Regions from separate parts of the Exiguobacterium sp. s145 genome, predicted to be linked through region 2. Evidence: riboswitches for the same ligand, from Rfam matches in the RefSeq annotation. Region 2 holds a riboswitch; each other region holds the start of a gene.
The links. Region 2 has a riboswitch for S-adenosylmethionine ahead of metK (methionine adenosyltransferase). Riboswitches for the same ligand answer to the same signal wherever they lie in the genome.
Positions count from the first base shown of each region.

Region 1: linked by a shared signal. The riboswitch ahead of KNQ07_RS13705 (LLM class flavin-dependent oxidoreductase) and the one ahead of metK (methionine adenosyltransferase) in region 2 are both predicted to bind S-adenosylmethionine.
Region 3: linked by a shared signal. The riboswitch ahead of KNQ07_RS15430 (2,3-diketo-5-methylthiopentyl-1-phosphate enolase) and the one ahead of metK (methionine adenosyltransferase) in region 2 are both predicted to bind S-adenosylmethionine.

Region 1 covers NZ_JACSMV010000022.1:30,438-32,704, forward strand. The annotation lists gene KNQ07_RS13705 (LLM class flavin-dependent oxidoreductase) at 1-1,013, opposite strand, end outside; SAM riboswitch class I at 1,086-1,191, opposite strand; gene KNQ07_RS13710 (DUF975 family protein) at 1,300-1,938, opposite strand; gene KNQ07_RS13715 (DUF2325 domain-containing protein) at 2,009-2,267, opposite strand, start outside.
Region 2 covers NZ_JACSMV010000009.1:1,495-3,761, reverse strand. The annotation lists gene pckA (phosphoenolpyruvate carboxykinase (ATP)) at 1-524, opposite strand, end outside; SAM riboswitch class I at 757-883, shown strand; gene metK (methionine adenosyltransferase) at 1,011-2,219, shown strand.
Region 3 covers NZ_JACSMV010000030.1:8,544-10,810, forward strand. The annotation lists gene KNQ07_RS15425 (2-hydroxy-3-keto-5-methylthiopentenyl-1-phosphate phosphatase) at 1-90, opposite strand, end outside; gene KNQ07_RS15430 (2,3-diketo-5-methylthiopentyl-1-phosphate enolase) at 87-1,277, opposite strand; SAM riboswitch class I at 1,358-1,459, opposite strand; SAM riboswitch class I at 1,667-1,769, shown strand; gene mtnK (S-methyl-5-thioribose kinase) at 1,848-2,267, shown strand, end outside.

The DNA.
Region 1 (2,267 bases), on a different contig from region 2:
ACGTCGCGCGCGAAGCGTTCCATTTCTTCCAGTTGTGGTGAGAATTGAAGGAGCAACAGAGTAACGCCGACTTCTTCAAACGCAAGAATCCGCTCGGCAATCTGTTCCGGTGTCCCAATTAAATCAGGACGGAGTCCGCGGTTCGAGACCGAATAGTCATTCCGTTTTACCTGTTGTTCGAGTTGCGATTTACTGACGAAGTCATCATACCCGGCGTACCCGGCACTGTCTTCCTTCACATCCGTAATCCGTTGCCACTCGCGCACCGCCTCTTCTTCCGTATCGCGGCAGATGATATAAGCTGCCAGTCCAAAACTTTCAAGTGGTGTCTGTCCCGTCGCATGGCGGCGTTTTTTCATGTCTTCAATCTTGACGGACACTTCTTCGACCGTTCCGCCGTGCATGACATAGGCATCACAGTGGTTGACGATGGTTTGCTTGCCGGCTTCACTTTCTCCACCTGCATACAATTTGATGCCCGGGCGTTGCGCCGGTTTTGGATGTAGTTGTGTCTTCTCGAGCGTATAGTAGTTACCGTCAAAGCTGTACGGGGAAGCATCTGCCCATAACCCTTTCATGATCGTGACAAACTCTTCCGTTCGGGCGTAACGTTCGTCGTGAGCCGTGAAGATCCCGTTGTACTGCCGGGCTTCTTCTTCCCACCAGGCGGAGACGACGTTCAGCGTAAAGCGCCCGTTGCTGAGTTGATCGATGTTTGCTGCCATCTTCGCGGTCGTCGCCGGATTATGGAATCCCGGACGGACGGCTGTCATGATTTCGAGACGCTCCGTCGTTGCGGCAATCGCCGCTGCTGTCGTCCAGGCTTCAAGACTTGGTGCTTCAAGCCCTTTGATGTCATTTAAGTTTAATTCCGCAATCAGTGTCGTCGAAAACCCGATTCGTTCTGCCGTTTGCGCGACCTGTTTCGCATAGTCGAACGTCGCCGGCATCTGTTCGTCCTCGACATTTCGTAACCACCCGCCAAAAATCGGTAACCAAAATCCATACTCCATCCGTTATGTCCCCCTTATAAAAAAAATCGCGCTTCTCGAAAATCGAAAAGAGCGACGGATTAATCATGTCTGCTCTTATCTTCAAAGGAAAAATTCCTTTTAGGAAGTAGCACCTTCCGCTGCACGCGGGGTTGCTGAAGTGTCTTCGGGCCATTCCCTCGACTTCTCTTGATAAGAATTATTGGAATTATCGTACACTTTTTAGCAGAGTAAAGCAACCATTAAACCTTGTTTTCCAATCGGAATTAAAAAAGGACGAGAGCTTGGCTCCCATCCTCTTCTCACATTAATATGGTGCTACAAACGTTGATTGTTCACCAGGTGCTTCTTCTCCGCGGATCCGGTCGTAGAATTTCGCAAGCGTGACGCTGACGTAAGGAATAATCCACAAGAATCCGATTCCGATCGTGATCAATCCAAGGAAAAACCAGCCTATGAAAGATAGAATCAACAGGAAAGCTTCCATTTTGTGTCCATCCATCATTTGACGTGACCGGGTGATTGCTTCCAATACACCAATCGAAGGTTCATCCCGCAAAATGTAGTAAGTCAACATATACGAAAATGATTTGATAATGGCCGGTACAACCAATAACAATGCCCATAGGAACAAGAATATAAATTGGACGATTGAAAGCAGGACGACTTTTACGAAATATTTATAGGGCTCAAATAAATCACTGATTTTTGTTTGTTCTCCCCGTGCGATAGAAAGTGAGAACCAGACCCATCCTGCACCAAGTGGGATTAATAAGACCGTTGCAATCAATCCGAGGAAGTCAATCGTTTGGAAAGGTTCGTCATAATCAGACGACAGCAGTTCCGGAATGACTTGCAGAATTGCGAATAATAAAAACATCAAGACCGTAAAGCCCCAACGACCGCTTAATGCTTCCTTTGCTGATTTTTTTAATTGTGATGACATAAATAAGATCCTCCTCAAAATAAGTTCTATCTCTATTTACGGCTAATTAGGAGAGGAGTTTCATCTTTTTTCAGGATTTTCCTGTTTTCAACTGATTTAAGCGGGCTTTTTCAAGTTGGCGCTGGCATGCCGTATACAAAGAACGCCGCCCATCCAGTCGTTCCATCGCAAACGGGATGTCATGTTTTTTCGCCTGGGCGATGACGTGTGCAGAAGCCGCATGGGATACCCGGCTTGTCACGACGACGATCGCATCGGTCTTTTTGGCAAGACTGGCGATTTTCTTCGCAGATTGAGCGTCACCCGACAGATGAATCAGTTCGATTCCA
Region 2 (2,267 bases):
GACATCGCGATGAAGGTCTCGGAGTTTGTGCCGTCAACCGCCGGATCCGCTTTAAAATGTGGTGCGTAGACGACCGTAAACGGTTCAAAGGCTGCAACCGTAGGATATTCACGTAAAAACAGCTGTTTCGCAAACAAATTATGCCAAGCATATTCGGTTACGACGCGCACTGGAAGGGTGAAATGCGTATCGGCACCAGCAGCAGCTTCTGTGTAGTAGAGTTGATCTGCTTCGTTCATATAACGAAGAACTTTTTGTAACAGTTGCTCGAATTTGTCCGACTCCATCGGTTGATTGACATGACCCCAATCGATATGCATCTCACATGAGTCATCACGGACGATGAACTTGTCTTTCGGTGAACGACCTGTAAATTTCCCCGTTTCTACAGACAAAGCACCATTTTCTGCAAGAACTCCTTCTTTGTTGCGAATTGCATGTTCGACTAGTTCAGCAACAGACAGTTGTTTGAACACATGCTCCTTCTTGAGTAGTTCTTCGATATTCAGGACCGTCATCGGCATCCTGACCCCACCTTTCCCCTACGTTGGTTTTGGCTCTACTATTAGTATGACACATTTATTATATATGACATACTAATGATAGAGCAATCATTTTCATGCGCTGATTTCTATTTATCTGGAAACGCTTTCAGCATTAACAGTTTAACATCTCTCCCGAAATTTTTCGACTAGAAATTAAAACGTTGCTTGACAGAGTGAGCACAAGTTTATATCATGTAATTCGTAACGGATACTCTTATTCTGAGCAGGTGGAGGGAACAAGGCCCGAAGAAACCCGGCAACCGTCTTATATTAATTTCATCATTAATGTAGGAAAAGGTGCTCTCCTGAAGCGAAGTAAACACTTCGAACGATAAGAGGGTAAAGGAAGAACGCACAACCTTTCCCTGACCATTTTTGGACATGGAAAGGTTTTTTTCATTTTACCGTCCCACTCAACTAGGGGAAATGAGTACACCGTCAAATTCTTTTTTGGGAGGGTCAAACATGACAAACCTTAATCGCCGACTGTTTACGTCGGAATCAGTAACAGAAGGTCACCCGGATAAAATCTGTGACCAGATTTCGGATTCAATTTTGGATGCAATTCTTGCAGCCGATCCAAACGCACGTGTTGCGGCAGAAACTTCTGTCACGACAGGACTCGTATTAGTAGCAGGAGAAATCACGACATCAACTTACGTGGATATCCCGAAAGTCGTTCGTGAAACGATTCGCGAAATTGGCTATACACGCGCTAAATACGGTTTCGATGCAGACACTTGTGCTGTATTGACATCAATCGATGAGCAGTCAGCAGACATCGCTCTCGGTGTTGACCAAGCGCTTGAAGCACGCGAAGGAAACATGTCAGATGAAGAAATCGATGCAATCGGAGCAGGAGACCAAGGTCTGATGTTCGGTTATGCAACGAAAGAAACACCTGAACTCATGCCACTTCCGATCTCACTTTCACACAAACTGGCTCGTCGTCTTGCAGAAGTTCGTAAAAACGGACAACTCGATTACCTCCGTCCGGATGGTAAGACGCAAGTCACGGTTGAATACAATGAGAACAATGAACCTGTTCGCGTTGATACAATCGTCATCTCAACACAACATGCAGAAGAAGTGACGCTTGAGCAAATCCAAGCTGATCTGAAAGAACATGTCATCGCACCGGTCATTCCGACTGAGTACATCGATGCCGATACAAAATTCTTCATCAACCCAACTGGTCGTTTCGTCATCGGCGGACCACAAGGTGATGCTGGATTAACAGGCCGTAAAATCATCGTTGATACGTATGGCGGATATGCACGTCACGGCGGTGGAGCTTTCTCTGGTAAAGATCCAACGAAAGTCGACCGTTCAGCTGCTTACGCAGCGCGTTACGTCGCGAAGAACCTCGTAGCTGCAGGTCTTGCAGACAAAGCGGAAGTTCAACTCGCGTACGCAATCGGTGTCGCACATCCGGTATCAATCGCGGTGGATACATTCGGTACAGGAAAACTTCCTGAAGCACAACTGGTTGAACTGGTTGCTGAAAACTTCGATCTTCGTCCGGCTGGAATCATCAACATGCTTGATCTCCGTCGTCCGATCTATCGTCAGACAGCAGCTTATGGTCACTTCGGTCGTACAGACATCGAGTTACCATGGGAGCAGACAGATAAAGCCGCTACTCTTGAAGAGCAGGCAAAACGTTTCGCATAATTCATTGTTCAGAAACATCCTTCTAAAGGGTGTTTCTGAACTTTTTTT
Region 3 (2,267 bases), on a different contig from region 2:
TTCCGGGGGAGCGAATTCTGTCATCAACGCAATGATATTGTCGTGTTCAGTCACGGTCCCGTCAAAGTCACATAAAATCCGGATCGTCATTTCGTAATCCCCCAGGCGTCGAGGGCGACCCGAAGCTCTTCCTGCCGCGTTGCGGCACTCGTCAAAGATTCACCGGCAAGTGCTGCGTCGAGGGCCTGACGGAAAGCGAGCACACCGGCCGCCGCGCCCTGCGGATGACCGTGAACGCCGCCACCGGCATTGATGACGGAATCAGTCCCGAAATCATGAACGAGCTGAGCGACGAGACCGGGATGAATGCCTGCCGAGGGAACCGGAAGAATCGTCTTCGTTTCTCCGATCCGTGTCGCTTCGACGGCAATTCCGCGCGCCAAGTCTTTGGCGAGGGCGACGTTTCCGTAAGGCGACGGGAACAACGTCAAATCGGCACCGGCCAGCCGCGGTAAAGTCCCTAGTAAAACAGGGGCTGCAATGCCGTATTCGGGGCTTGCGATTAAGGCTCCGCTTAAGGCCGGATGATTAAAGATCGGAACGGAAATGTCCGGATCAGCCGCCAATTCGCGCAGGACATCGAGTCCATATGTAAACGTATTGAGCAGGAAAGCGGTCGCACCGGCTTCGATCAAACGTTTCGCCTGATCCTTTAAGCCGAAGACGGGACCACTCAACGTAATCGCGTAAAGCGCCCGTTTGCCGGTTTTTTCATAATGGGCATTCAGGACTTCACGTCCGATCCGTGCCCGGTCAAGTGCCGGTGTCAACGGATTGTCGTATAGAATCTCATCATCTTTGACGAGATCGATGCCGCCCGCGAGCTGCGCTTCGAGTTGTTCCCGCAAAAAGGTGAGGTCCCGACCGATGACGCCTTTAAAGATGCTCATCAACAGAGGACGGTCGTGGACTTGAATCAATTGACGGACGCCCTCGATGCCGAATTTGGCGCCGGGGAAGTCAGTGGTGAATGAAGCCGGAAGCTGTAAATCTGTTAATTTGATTTGTCCGTCGAGCGACAGTTTGCCGAAGACTGTCGTTAAGATTGCTGAAAAGTCACGGGAGACGTTGTGTTCCGGATAACGGATCGTGATGTAGCCTTTTCCGTCGTGTTCTTCCGTATGAACAACTTGTCCTTTGAACGATTCAAGCTGCTGTTGTTCCAAATGATTTAAATCGGTCCACGAACCAACGGTCAAACCGAGCGCGATTTGTTCTGCCCGTTTTGGTAACTGATCCGTCGTTCCGAGTTGGTAGGTTGCGGTAATATACGTCATATCGACTGTCTCTCCCTTGTTGAAGAATACAAAAATGGTCCCTCGTCAATGACAAGAGACCATGAAAAATTGCGCGTGGACTCTTATCTGTCAGCGTAATAGCTGCAAGAATTAGCACCGTGCCAAGTGGTCGGTTGCTGCGACATCGTAGGGCTCGTCCCTCCGTCTGCTCTTGATAAGAATTGGATGAAATTGTGAAATCTAATTGCAATTTTTACATGAGATTCGTCACTTGTCAAACTATATTTTGAAAATTTATTTTTTTGAAAATACTTCTTCTATAGACGGTTCCGTTTTTGAAGCCACTTCACTAAAAAATGGAATTGACAGACGGCTAGCAACGCACGTAGTATTCAAATCAACATCAATCACACGACAACTACATATGACTCTTATCGTGAGTTGGCAGAGGGAATTGGCCCGAAGACGCCGCAGCAACCGACCATCCGGCACGGTGCTACATCCAACAGACATTCGTCTGAGAGATAAGAGGACGGAATATTCTGCCGCGCCTCTTTTCTTTGACGAAAAGAGGCGTTTTTTCGTGTGATCACCAAGGAGGAAAACAGAATGGGGTATCAAGCATTTACAGTACAGGACGCGATTGAACGGGTCCGGACAATTGGTTTGATCGGCAATGAACCGGTGACGGCAGAAGAAATCGGCGACGGGAATTTAAATCTCGTTTTCCGGATTCAGGCAGGAGAAAAACGACTGATTTTAAAGCAGGCGTTACCATATGCGAAAGTCGTCGGCGAAAGCTGGCCGCTGTCGCTCGAACGGGCCTGGATTGAACAATCGGCCCTAAAAGAATTCGCGAAAGTCGCCGTTCCGTTCGTCCCGCATGTCTACCATGCGAGCAAAGAAGAAGCATTCACAGTGATGGAAGATTTGTCGCACCTGACAATCGTCCGGGGCGGACTGCTTGAAGGGGAGGAGTATCCGTTGCTCGCGGAACACATCGGTTCGTATTTGGCGCGGACGCTGTTT